DNA from 2 places in the Devosia sp. 1635 genome. Region 2 is predicted to be linked to the other one. Evidence: riboswitches for the same ligand, from Rfam matches in the RefSeq annotation. Region 2 holds a riboswitch; the other holds the start of a gene.
The links. A riboswitch is a leader RNA that binds a small molecule or an ion and turns the genes downstream of it on or off. The one in region 2 is predicted to bind FMN.

Region 1: it holds a riboswitch for FMN, as region 2 does, so the genes downstream of both, ribD (bifunctional diaminohydroxyphosphoribosylaminopyrimidine deaminase/5-amino-6-(5-phosphoribosylamino)uracil reductase RibD) here and HRU92_RS02685 (DMT family transporter) in region 2, are expected to answer to the same signal.

What each region holds. Positions count from the first base shown of each region.
Region 1 is NZ_JABAOM010000003.1:787,660-792,330, reverse strand. It holds gene ribB (3,4-dihydroxy-2-butanone-4-phosphate synthase) at 1-794, opposite strand, end outside; gene HRU92_RS16055 (riboflavin synthase) at 770-1,378, opposite strand; gene ribD (bifunctional diaminohydroxyphosphoribosylaminopyrimidine deaminase/5-amino-6-(5-phosphoribosylamino)uracil reductase RibD) at 1,359-2,402, opposite strand; FMN riboswitch at 2,492-2,643, opposite strand; gene HRU92_RS16045 (PepSY domain-containing protein) at 2,862-3,236, opposite strand; gene HRU92_RS16040 (DUF2171 domain-containing protein) at 3,708-3,962, opposite strand; gene HRU92_RS16035 (GNAT family N-acetyltransferase) at 4,138-4,479, opposite strand; gene HRU92_RS16030 (pirin family protein) at 4,561-4,671, opposite strand, start outside.
Region 2 is NZ_JABAOM010000001.1:536,383-541,053, forward strand. It holds gene HRU92_RS02665 (beta-ketoacyl-ACP synthase III) at 1-452, shown strand, start outside; gene HRU92_RS02670 (integration host factor subunit alpha) at 675-986, shown strand; gene HRU92_RS02675 (MerR family transcriptional regulator) at 1,012-1,467, shown strand; gene purU (formyltetrahydrofolate deformylase) at 1,469-2,338, opposite strand; gene HRU92_RS02685 (DMT family transporter) at 2,478-3,392, opposite strand; FMN riboswitch at 3,501-3,641, opposite strand; gene HRU92_RS02690 (glycosyltransferase) at 3,736-4,047, opposite strand; gene HRU92_RS02695 (methyltransferase) at 4,132-4,671, opposite strand, start outside.

The sequences.
Region 1 (4,671 bases), on a different contig from region 2:
CGGAGTGACCCCAAGGCGTCGCCGGTGAGACATTCGGAGTGCATGCGCACCAGCGGAGTACCTGACAGTGGATTTCTGATCAGGGCCAGATGCTCGGTCCCATCAGCGCGGCTACGGAATGCCCGAACTTCCAGAGGGATTGGCGAGTGCTCGGTTGGCAGTTCAGACCGGGCAACTTCGTCGACCAATGTCTCACGGGCGAGGCGATGGGCGACAAGGTCCCGAATAGTGAGGATCTGCAAGCCGTGTTCCTGGGCAAAGATATCCAGATCGACCCGCCGGGCCATCTCCCCATCGTCGCGCATGATCTCGCAGATCACACCGGCCGGCCGCAGCCCTGCCAGCCGCATCAGGTCCACGGCGCCTTCGGTGTGGCCATTGCGGGACAGCACACCACCCTCGGCCGCCCGTAGTGGAAAAACGTGACCCGGCGAGGCGATGTCGGTCTTTGTAGCCTTTGGGTCGGCGGCGACCCGGATGGTCTGTGCTCGGTCATACGCTGAGATCCCGGTGGTGATCCCTTCGCGGGCCTCGATCGAGACAGTAAAGGCGGTCGAGCGCCGAGCCTCATTATGGGCGACCATGGGTGCCAGACCCAGCTGATCTACCTGTTCCCCGTCGAGCGCCAAGCATATCAGGCCACGCCCGTACCGGGCCATGAAGTTGATCGCCTCAGGAGTTACAAACTCGGCGGCAGCCACCAGATCGCCTTCATTCTCTCGATCCTCATCATCGACGAGGATCACCATGCCGCCGTTGCGCAATTCAGTCAGAGCTCGAGATATGGCAGACATAGGCGCTCCACATATTTGGCCATAATGTCGACCTCGACATTGAGGTCGTCGCCGATGGCGAGGGCGTGCAGATTGGTGTGGTTCCAGGTATGCGGGATGATGGTCACCATCACCGCGAGCCCCGCTTCGCGCGGCTCAACCCCATTGATCGTCAAGCTGATGCCGTTGAGGGTGATCGAACCTTTTTCCACGCAGTAGCGTGCCAGAGCTTCCGGAAGCAGGAACACATGCCGCCAAGCGCCATCGGTTTCTTGCCGTTCCGCCAACCGAGCGAGCCCATCAACATGCCCCTGCACCATGTGTCCGGAAAGCCGGGTGTTAAGGGTTACCGCCCGCTCCAGGTTGGCCTGATCGCCAACGGCTAAGCGACCAAGATTGGTCCGCGCCAGGCTTTCAGGGCTGACAAAAAACCGGGCCCAGCCGGTATCATCGAACTGGGTGACGGTTAAGCAGACCCCATCAACGGCTACACTTTCGCCGAGGGAAAGGTCTGTGATGCCGCTTTGTAGTTCGAGTTCAAGCGAACCGCCGCTGGTCGAGGCCCGCGTCACGCGCCCCATGCGTTCAATTATGCCCGAGAACATCGATTTCCTTTCGGTGTAGGTGAAACTGGGTGGCCGCGTTGCGGCGAATGGTGACCCTATCAGTGCCGTCCGAATTTGCTGACTGCTCGATCAGCACGTGTTCGTCCCACTGGCCGGACGAGAGCAGGTGTTCGGTTAAGGTCGGCCCGGCTTCCACCAGCACTTCCATGCCCCCTGCGGAGGCGATCTTTTCCAACGCTTCGTGCACCTGATCAGCCCGGTAGACGGCCAAACCACGCTGCTCGACGGAATCCTGGTAGCCGGCAGAAACCCGCTGGCGACGATCAAGGACCACCAGCATACGGTGCTTGTTCGGATGGTCCGGGACCAGCCGCACCGTGAACAGCGGTGCGTCAGCCAGGATAGTGCCTGAGCCGGTAAGGATCGCGTCGGCCCTACGGCGCAGACGATGTGCCAGTTCAAGCGATGCCGGACTGGTGAAGGTCTTCTGGCCGTCAGGCGGAACCATACTGCCGCAAGACGACACGGCCTGTTTGATGGTGACGAAAGGAAGCCCAGTCAGACTCCTCTTCGCGAATGGCTCAAGGAGGCGTTCGGCACTGGCGAGCAGGAACTCTGCTCCGGGTAGCTTTAAGTCCGCCAAATAGTGCACCGAGCGCCCGGCCGCGCGCAGCCGCTCTGCTCCGCGACCCGCCACATCCGGATTGGGATCGCGGCAGGCTATCCATATCTGTTGGGCGTTGGTGGCCAGGATTGCATCAACGCAGGGTGGTGTACGTCCATGATGGTTGCACGGCTCGAGCGTCACGACGATCGTGCTGATGCTATCGGCTTTGCCGCGGGCGCGGGCGCTCGCGATGGCCTCGATTTCTGCGTGTGGCATTCCGGCCCGACGATGGGCCCCCACGGCCAATTCCTGCCCCGCCCTATCCAGCAGAACGCAGCCTACCGGAGGATTTGGAGCCGTTGCCCCCTCATGGGCCCGCGCCGCCTCCAGAGCGTGCGAAAAGGCCCGAAGAACGTGCTCAGGCCGAGTATGTGGGATGGTTGTAGTTTGGTACATTCCCTTCTCCTCGTCACTTTCGAGGAGTTTCAGGGCAAATGACGACGCAACGCGCGAAATCCGGTCATCGGAAAGCGCGCGTGCACATCATTGGTTCTCTTCCATCCGGACTATACCGTCGGCCCCGGAATTGCACCGGATCTGCTGTCCCCATCCCCAAGAGGATAGGCGCTCGCGGGCTGATGTGCCGAAAGACACAATTACCGCCGGTGGGGAATTTCACCCCGCCCTGAGAACTCAATTAGTTGAATAAAGGCACACAGGCGTGGGGATCAAGTGGGCACAGAGGCGTAACCACCCACGCTGCCTTGCGGTAACGGCACAGTACCTGGCTGGCGAGTTGCTTGCGAGCGCGGGTACTAGTCATGCTGGTGCCTTCGGCTTGCGGCAAAATTGCTCCCGCCTGTGTGCTCCAAGCGCCAGGACCGTCTCGCAGCAGCGAGGCAGTCCTGTACGGCTTCAGTCGTCCTTGTCTTCGACCAAGGACTCCGGCGCCAGGTTGGTCAAGCGCCTCGGACTAGCGCTGGGCACGACGCCCACGTTGAGTTCAGTGCTGACTTGAGGCGCAATCTCGAGCGGGCGCAGCGTATCCTCGTCCACCAGCAGCAATCGGTGAGCGCCGTCTGCATCCCTGACACTGACGCTGAGCACGCCGTCACCCCATAGCTCAACTGCCGTAGCGTTGATCCCACGGGCGGACAGGGTAGCCATCATCGCTGCGGCCGAACGACCATTGATCTCGTCATTATCGGTCGACAGGCTTTGTGCGGCGAGGGCCGCAGGAGACACCAGCAGCAAAGCGGCAGCAGCGGTGGCCCTGATAATGGAAAACATCGAGAATTCCTTTCGTGTTGTTCGCACTTACCTAGGGAGGCTCAGGCCGAGGAATAAGCTGCGTTTAAGGGATTGATCGTCTCTCCCCGCAGACAATAAGGACTTGCCGGGAAGTGGGCCTGGCGGTCGCGCTGTTGAGCGAGATGGACCTGCTGACTACTTCAGTCTCTTCCAGGACGTGGGGCTCTAAGTGCGCGGTGCCTCGTGCCTTGGCAGCAAGGCCACGCCCATACTGGCGTTCGCGCGTAGCCTGTCGCAGATGGCGCCCAACACAGGCTCGCGACAAGAAAAGCGTCAGGGACTTGTGGAAGATTGCACCTGTTGCCCCGGCCACTCTGAGATAGTGGCAGAACACTTGAAAGGACGACCAGGCAGAACCTTGGCCGTCCATTCAGTCCCGGAACATGGACGCCAAGCAGGTGCTTGGCGCGCGTCTTACGCGTGAACAGGGCGCAGCACGTCGTCACCGCGTCAGTCAGCCAAGGTGCCATCTTCTTGTTCATCGAACAGCATGACATTGGCCCCGGTTGCGGTCAGTCGAACGACGTCGCCCTCTATATGGGCAACCAATCCTCCCGGGATGTAGAGGCTTGGGACAGCGTTATTGTCGACCACAACAGACTCCAGCTTAATTCTGGAACCCGCAACGTCCGCAACCAGGCCCACCTTGACGCCGTCTGCGCCGACAACAGTCATTCCCTTGGCAATTGTTGAAAGGTCGCTCATTTTATCTCCTTTTGAATCTTACATGTTTCGGCTGACTTGCCGATCTCTAGGGGTCTACACAGTGGCTGCGGACAAGGCTCCGGGCTTCCGGAGCGGCCAACTGGGGCACGCGCAAGGCGCGTGTGACGACGAATGGTGGCCGCAGCTAGGTTCGACAATCCTGTGCCTGGAGTGCCTATGAACGCATCAGGATGTCCTGCCATTCCGGATGACGATTGATCTGCGCCTTAGCAAAGGGACAAAGTGGGATAATGGAAAACCCCTCGCGCCGAGCGTCCTCAACCGCTTGCTGCACCATACTCACTCCAATTCGGCGGCCTCTCAACTCATCGGGGACGAAGGTGTGATTGATGATGATCAATCTCTCCCCGGCGTGCCTATAGGTCATTTCGGCCTCGAAGCCGTCGACAGCCACGCTGTAGCGACCTTTGGATCCTTCGTCCTCGCGCACTACGTTCCCACCAGGGACAAGCGGCATATCCTGGGTCCGATCGGTTCGGCGCTCGTCGTCACTCATTGCAAAGTCTCCGTTTTTCTGGTGGACATGTTCGATGTCTTGGCACTGCCCAGACCCGCCACTGCGGTGGGTTGCTGATTGCTACTCCGGCAATGGAATGTGCTCGTCGCGGTCGTTGATCGGCAGGTCGAACCGCCCTTCGCCCCACTTCTGCGCTCGCCAGTCCGCCTTGGCCGCTTCGATGCGTTCCTG
Region 2 (4,671 bases):
ATGGCGCGCCCGATCGCGGCGTTCTTGCCTCCGCCCTGCGCTCCGATGGCCACCATTGGGACAAGCTCTATGTGGATGGCGGCCCGTCCTCCACCAAGGGCGTCGGCCATGTGCGCATGCAGGGGCCCGAAGTGTTCCGCCATGCCGTCGGCAAGATCACCGATGTGGTCTACGACACGCTCGACAAGGCCGGCTACACCGTGGACGACCTCGACTGGTTCGTGCCCCACCAGGCCAACCGCCGCATCATCGATGGGGCAGGGGCCAAGCTCGGCTTGCCCCCCGAAAAGGTGGTGATCACCGTCGATCGCCACGCGAACACATCGGCCGCCTCAGTTCCCCTCGCGCTCAGCGTTGCGGTGGCCGATGGCCGCATCAAAGAGGGTGACCTGGTGATGCTCGAAGCCATGGGCGGCGGCTTCACCTGGGGTGCTTCGCTTATTCGCTGGTAAGCCTTTTTGGCTGCATTGACCTGAGGTGTTTCAAGGCGTTAGTGTTAACGGCGGGCCGGAGGAGCCCGGTGCGGCAATCGCTGGAAGCATGTGAACTAAGCGGGTGGCAACACTGTTCTGTGGCCGCTGCCCGGGCGAAACGCGCTGGGTGCTGCCGCCACAAGCAGGCAAGCAATCGGCCTGTTTGCATGGGCCGGCCCTGACGTCCAAACGGGGGTGCGAATGACTCAGAAGACAGTAACGCGGGCTGACCTGGCGGAGGCCGTTTATGGCTCGGTAGGTCTGTCCCGAACCGAATCGGCGGAATTGGTCGAGCGCGTGCTCGATCTGATCTCGGAGGCGCTGATTTCGGGCTCCAATGTGAAGCTCTCCTCGTTTGGCTCCTTCCAGGTACGCTCCAAGAACGAGCGGATCGGGCGCAATCCCAAGACTGGTGAGGAAGTGCCGATCCTGCCGCGGCAGGTTCTTGTGTTCAAACCCAGCAACGTATTGAAATCCAAGATCAACAAATCTATGGTCACCGCGGAAAAGTAAGGCGTTTTTTGCCAAGGGGTGTGTGTTGGACAAGTCTCCCGACGCCTTCCGGACCATTTCCGAGGCTGCTGAAGAACTCGACCTGCCCCAGCACGTGCTGCGGTTCTGGGAGACGCGCTTCTCCACGATCAAGCCTCTCAAACGCGGTGGTGGGCGCCGCTATTATCGGCCCGAAGACGTGCTGCTGCTGCGCGGCATCCGTCATCTGCTCTATGATCAGGGCTTTACCATCAAGGGCGTCCAGCGCATTCTCAAGGATCAGGGTAGTCGCTATGTCATCGCTGTGGGCGAGGGCAAGCCGGTGGAAGACATCTTGCCCATGATCGAAATGGCCGAAGAAGCCGGCGACGAAGCCGAGATCGAAGAAGCGGTAATGACCGCCAGCCCCGCACTGGATAAGGAGGCGCGCAACAAGCTCTCCGACGTGCTGCGCGAACTCCTGGAATGCAAGCGCCTGCTCGAGCGGGCGCGCGAAACCTGATCTAGCCGAACACCACCGTCTTGTGCCCGTTCAGCATCACCCGATTTTCGAGGTGCAGCTTGACGGCCCGCGCCAGCACCCGGCTCTCGATATCGCGGCCAGCCGCCAGCATATCCTCAGGGCTCATCGAATGGGTGACCCGGGCGGTTTCCTGCTCGATGATCGGGCCCTCATCGAGGTCCGGCGTCACGTAATGTGCCGTTGCCCCGATCAGCTTGACCCCGCGCTCATGGGCCTGGTGATAGGGTTTCGCTCCCTTGAAGCTGGGCAGGAACGAGTGGTGGATATTGATGATCTTGCCAAAGAGCCGCGTCGAGAGCGTATCGGACAGTACCTGCATATAGCGCGCCAGCACCACCAGATCAGCGCCGCTTTCCTGCACCAACGCCAGCACCTTGGCTTCCTGCTCGGCCTTGTTGCTCGTATTCACCGGCCACAGATGAAACGGAATGCCTTCGTTATCGGCGATCCGCTGCGCCTCAGGGTGGTTGGACACGATAGCTACCACCTCGGCATCGAGCCACCCAACGCGGATCTGGTAGAGCAGGTGCAGGAGGGCATGGTCGAACTTCGAGACCATGATCACGATCTTGGGCCGGCGCGACAGCGGCACCAGCGTGGTCTTCATCCCGAACCGCTCAATCGGGGCGCGCAGCGCCCGCTCCAGCGCATCGCGATCGACGCCCTCGGGCGCAGCAAAGGCCAGCCGCATAAAGAAGGTGCCGGTCTGCCGGTCCCAGAACTGGTTGCTTTCGGCGATATTGGCACCCAGCGCCGCCAATTCGGTGGTCACCGCGGCGACAATGCCCGGCTTGTCCACGCAGCTTAGCGTCAGCACATATCCAGCTTGTTGCTCGCTTGTCGGCGCCATTGATTCCCTCCGCCTTGGTCTTGGGCTGGCGAGGAGATAGCGCCCCCCGGCACGATCGACAACGCTTTCCCGGCGGAATGCTCAATCATTCCGAATCAATCGCCCGCCGGGAGAGGCCGGGGCGCCGTAGCGCCCCGGCTCAGCGTGACGCCGGAACGCTGCGCCCGCTATCCTGCCGCATGATGAACAGCGATGCCCCTACGATCAACAGCGCGCCGGGCCAGAACCAGAGATCTGGCGCCTGGGAGAGGATGAGCCAGCTCGCCAGCACATTGAGCGGCAGCTTGAGATCATCAAAGGGTTGCAGATAGGTCGCGTCTGCCACCGCATAGGCCTTGGCCAGCAGATACTGTGCCGCCGCCGACAGGAACCCGATCAGCACCATCAGCCACAGCACTTCGCCGCCCGGAATGGCCAACCCGGTCGGGATCAGGAACAGCGCATTGGCGGGTGTCATCAGCAGCATCAGGTAAAGCGTGATCGATTCGGGCGTTTCGAACCGAGTAAGATATTTGGTCAGCAGCGACGATCCCGCCCACAGCGCCGCCGCGAGGATCGGCAACAGCGCCGCCCAGGTGAACACTGAGCTCCAGGGTTGCAGGATAATCATCGCGCCGGCAAACCCGGTCACCGTGGCCAGGATTCTCGGCAACCGCACCTGCTCGCCCAGGAACAACCAGGCCCCCAGGATAATGAAGAACGGCGAGGTCATCACCAGCGCGATCACCTGCCAAAGCGGCACGCCCAAGGCAAAGGCAAAGCCAAAGGCCTGCGCGCCGGCGGCCGACAGCACGATGCGCACGAGATGCACCACGGGATGACGCGTCTTTAGGGCCTTGAGGCCCATGTTCCACACCAATGGGATGCAGAGCAGCGCCGCAATTAGATACTGCCAGAACACGGCAGAGGTGGAGGGAAAGCCCAACTGATAAGTGGCAATGGGCGTGGCGACATTGACGCCGGCATAGGCAATCCCGGCGCCCAGCATCAGCATGGCGCCCTGGATGGAAGGTGAAATCTGCCGACGGGGGGAGGCGGAGGCAATCTGGCTCAACGAGTTATCCTTTCGCGTAAGACCCAGCTACCTCAGGGTTTACGGGAAGGAATGGCGCTCAACCCCCGCAGCGGCACAACCGCAACGAAGCTCGAGCTCCAAAGCCAGACCCGTTCTCTCTCATCCGGACTATGACCGTCGGCTCCGGAATCACACCGGATCTGCTGACCCCGACCTGCGCCGGGCGCTCGCGGGCTTGGGTTTCCCCTTACCGCCGGTGGGGAATTACACCCCGCCCTGAGAACGAATGCAGGAAACATCTCCTGCAGCGCCAAACATAGGGCAGGGGGGCAGGCCAGACAAGACGGGGACACCGGTGTAACCGATAGGGCTCGCATGCGTCCTAAGGCGCTCCGAACTCGGGGCGAACTTGGTTGTCATCTTCCAGCATGAAGAAGTAGTCGGCGTGAAATGCGTTCTCCAGGCTAAAGCAGTCGTCAAGATTTTGGACGCCGAATTTCTGCGGCTGGTTGTGAACATAGCGAACGCGCGGATCCCCGAGCTCCTCGAGCACACTACGCGCGCTGCCATCTGGGCAATCATCGCGCACCTCACAGATCCATTCGCCATGGCTTTGCGCCCGTAGGCACTGAATGGCTCGTTGGAGCGGTTCCGAGCCACGGTAGGTCGGGGTCCTGACAAGCACCAAAGGCATACGACCCTTCGCCCTGACGGCTGTAACTGTTGTCCAATGTTCAGCTACTAGGCCAAATCGGCGTTGTGTTCGCTGCGCCTCAAATCAGAATACACCAGGCACCAGCCGATAAGGCACGGCAGCAGTGAAATCACGATAGCTTGCATCGCGCGCTAAGACTCTTTCCACCGCCAAGATGCGCCCGATCTGAAAAGCAAATGCTGCAGAATAAACCGCCAAGTTGAAGACGCTCGGGTAGGAGAGGAGGAATCCAATCTGGGTCAAGATGTAGCCGGCGTACATGGGGTGGCGAACCAGCCGATAGGGACCTTTTTTCTTCACCCCCCGGTTCGCTGCCACGGCTCCGAAGCTCCGTCGCAACGTTAATTTGGCAGCGATCTGGACAGACATTCCAACCAACATCAGCGCTGCGCAAAGAGCCTGCGGAGCAAGCCCTTCATTTCCAGAGGGCTGTACCAGGAGCGGCGTTGCAGTGCCCAAAAAAGCGAGCAGCCAATCCCCAGGTAGCATCGAAACTTCGGTAGTGAAGCGCCTGAAAAGCACAAAAAAGAGAACTGCGCCTTCCGAAACAAGAGCGATAAGCGTGATGATGCTTCCGGTTGTCAACCACGATTGACCGAGCTT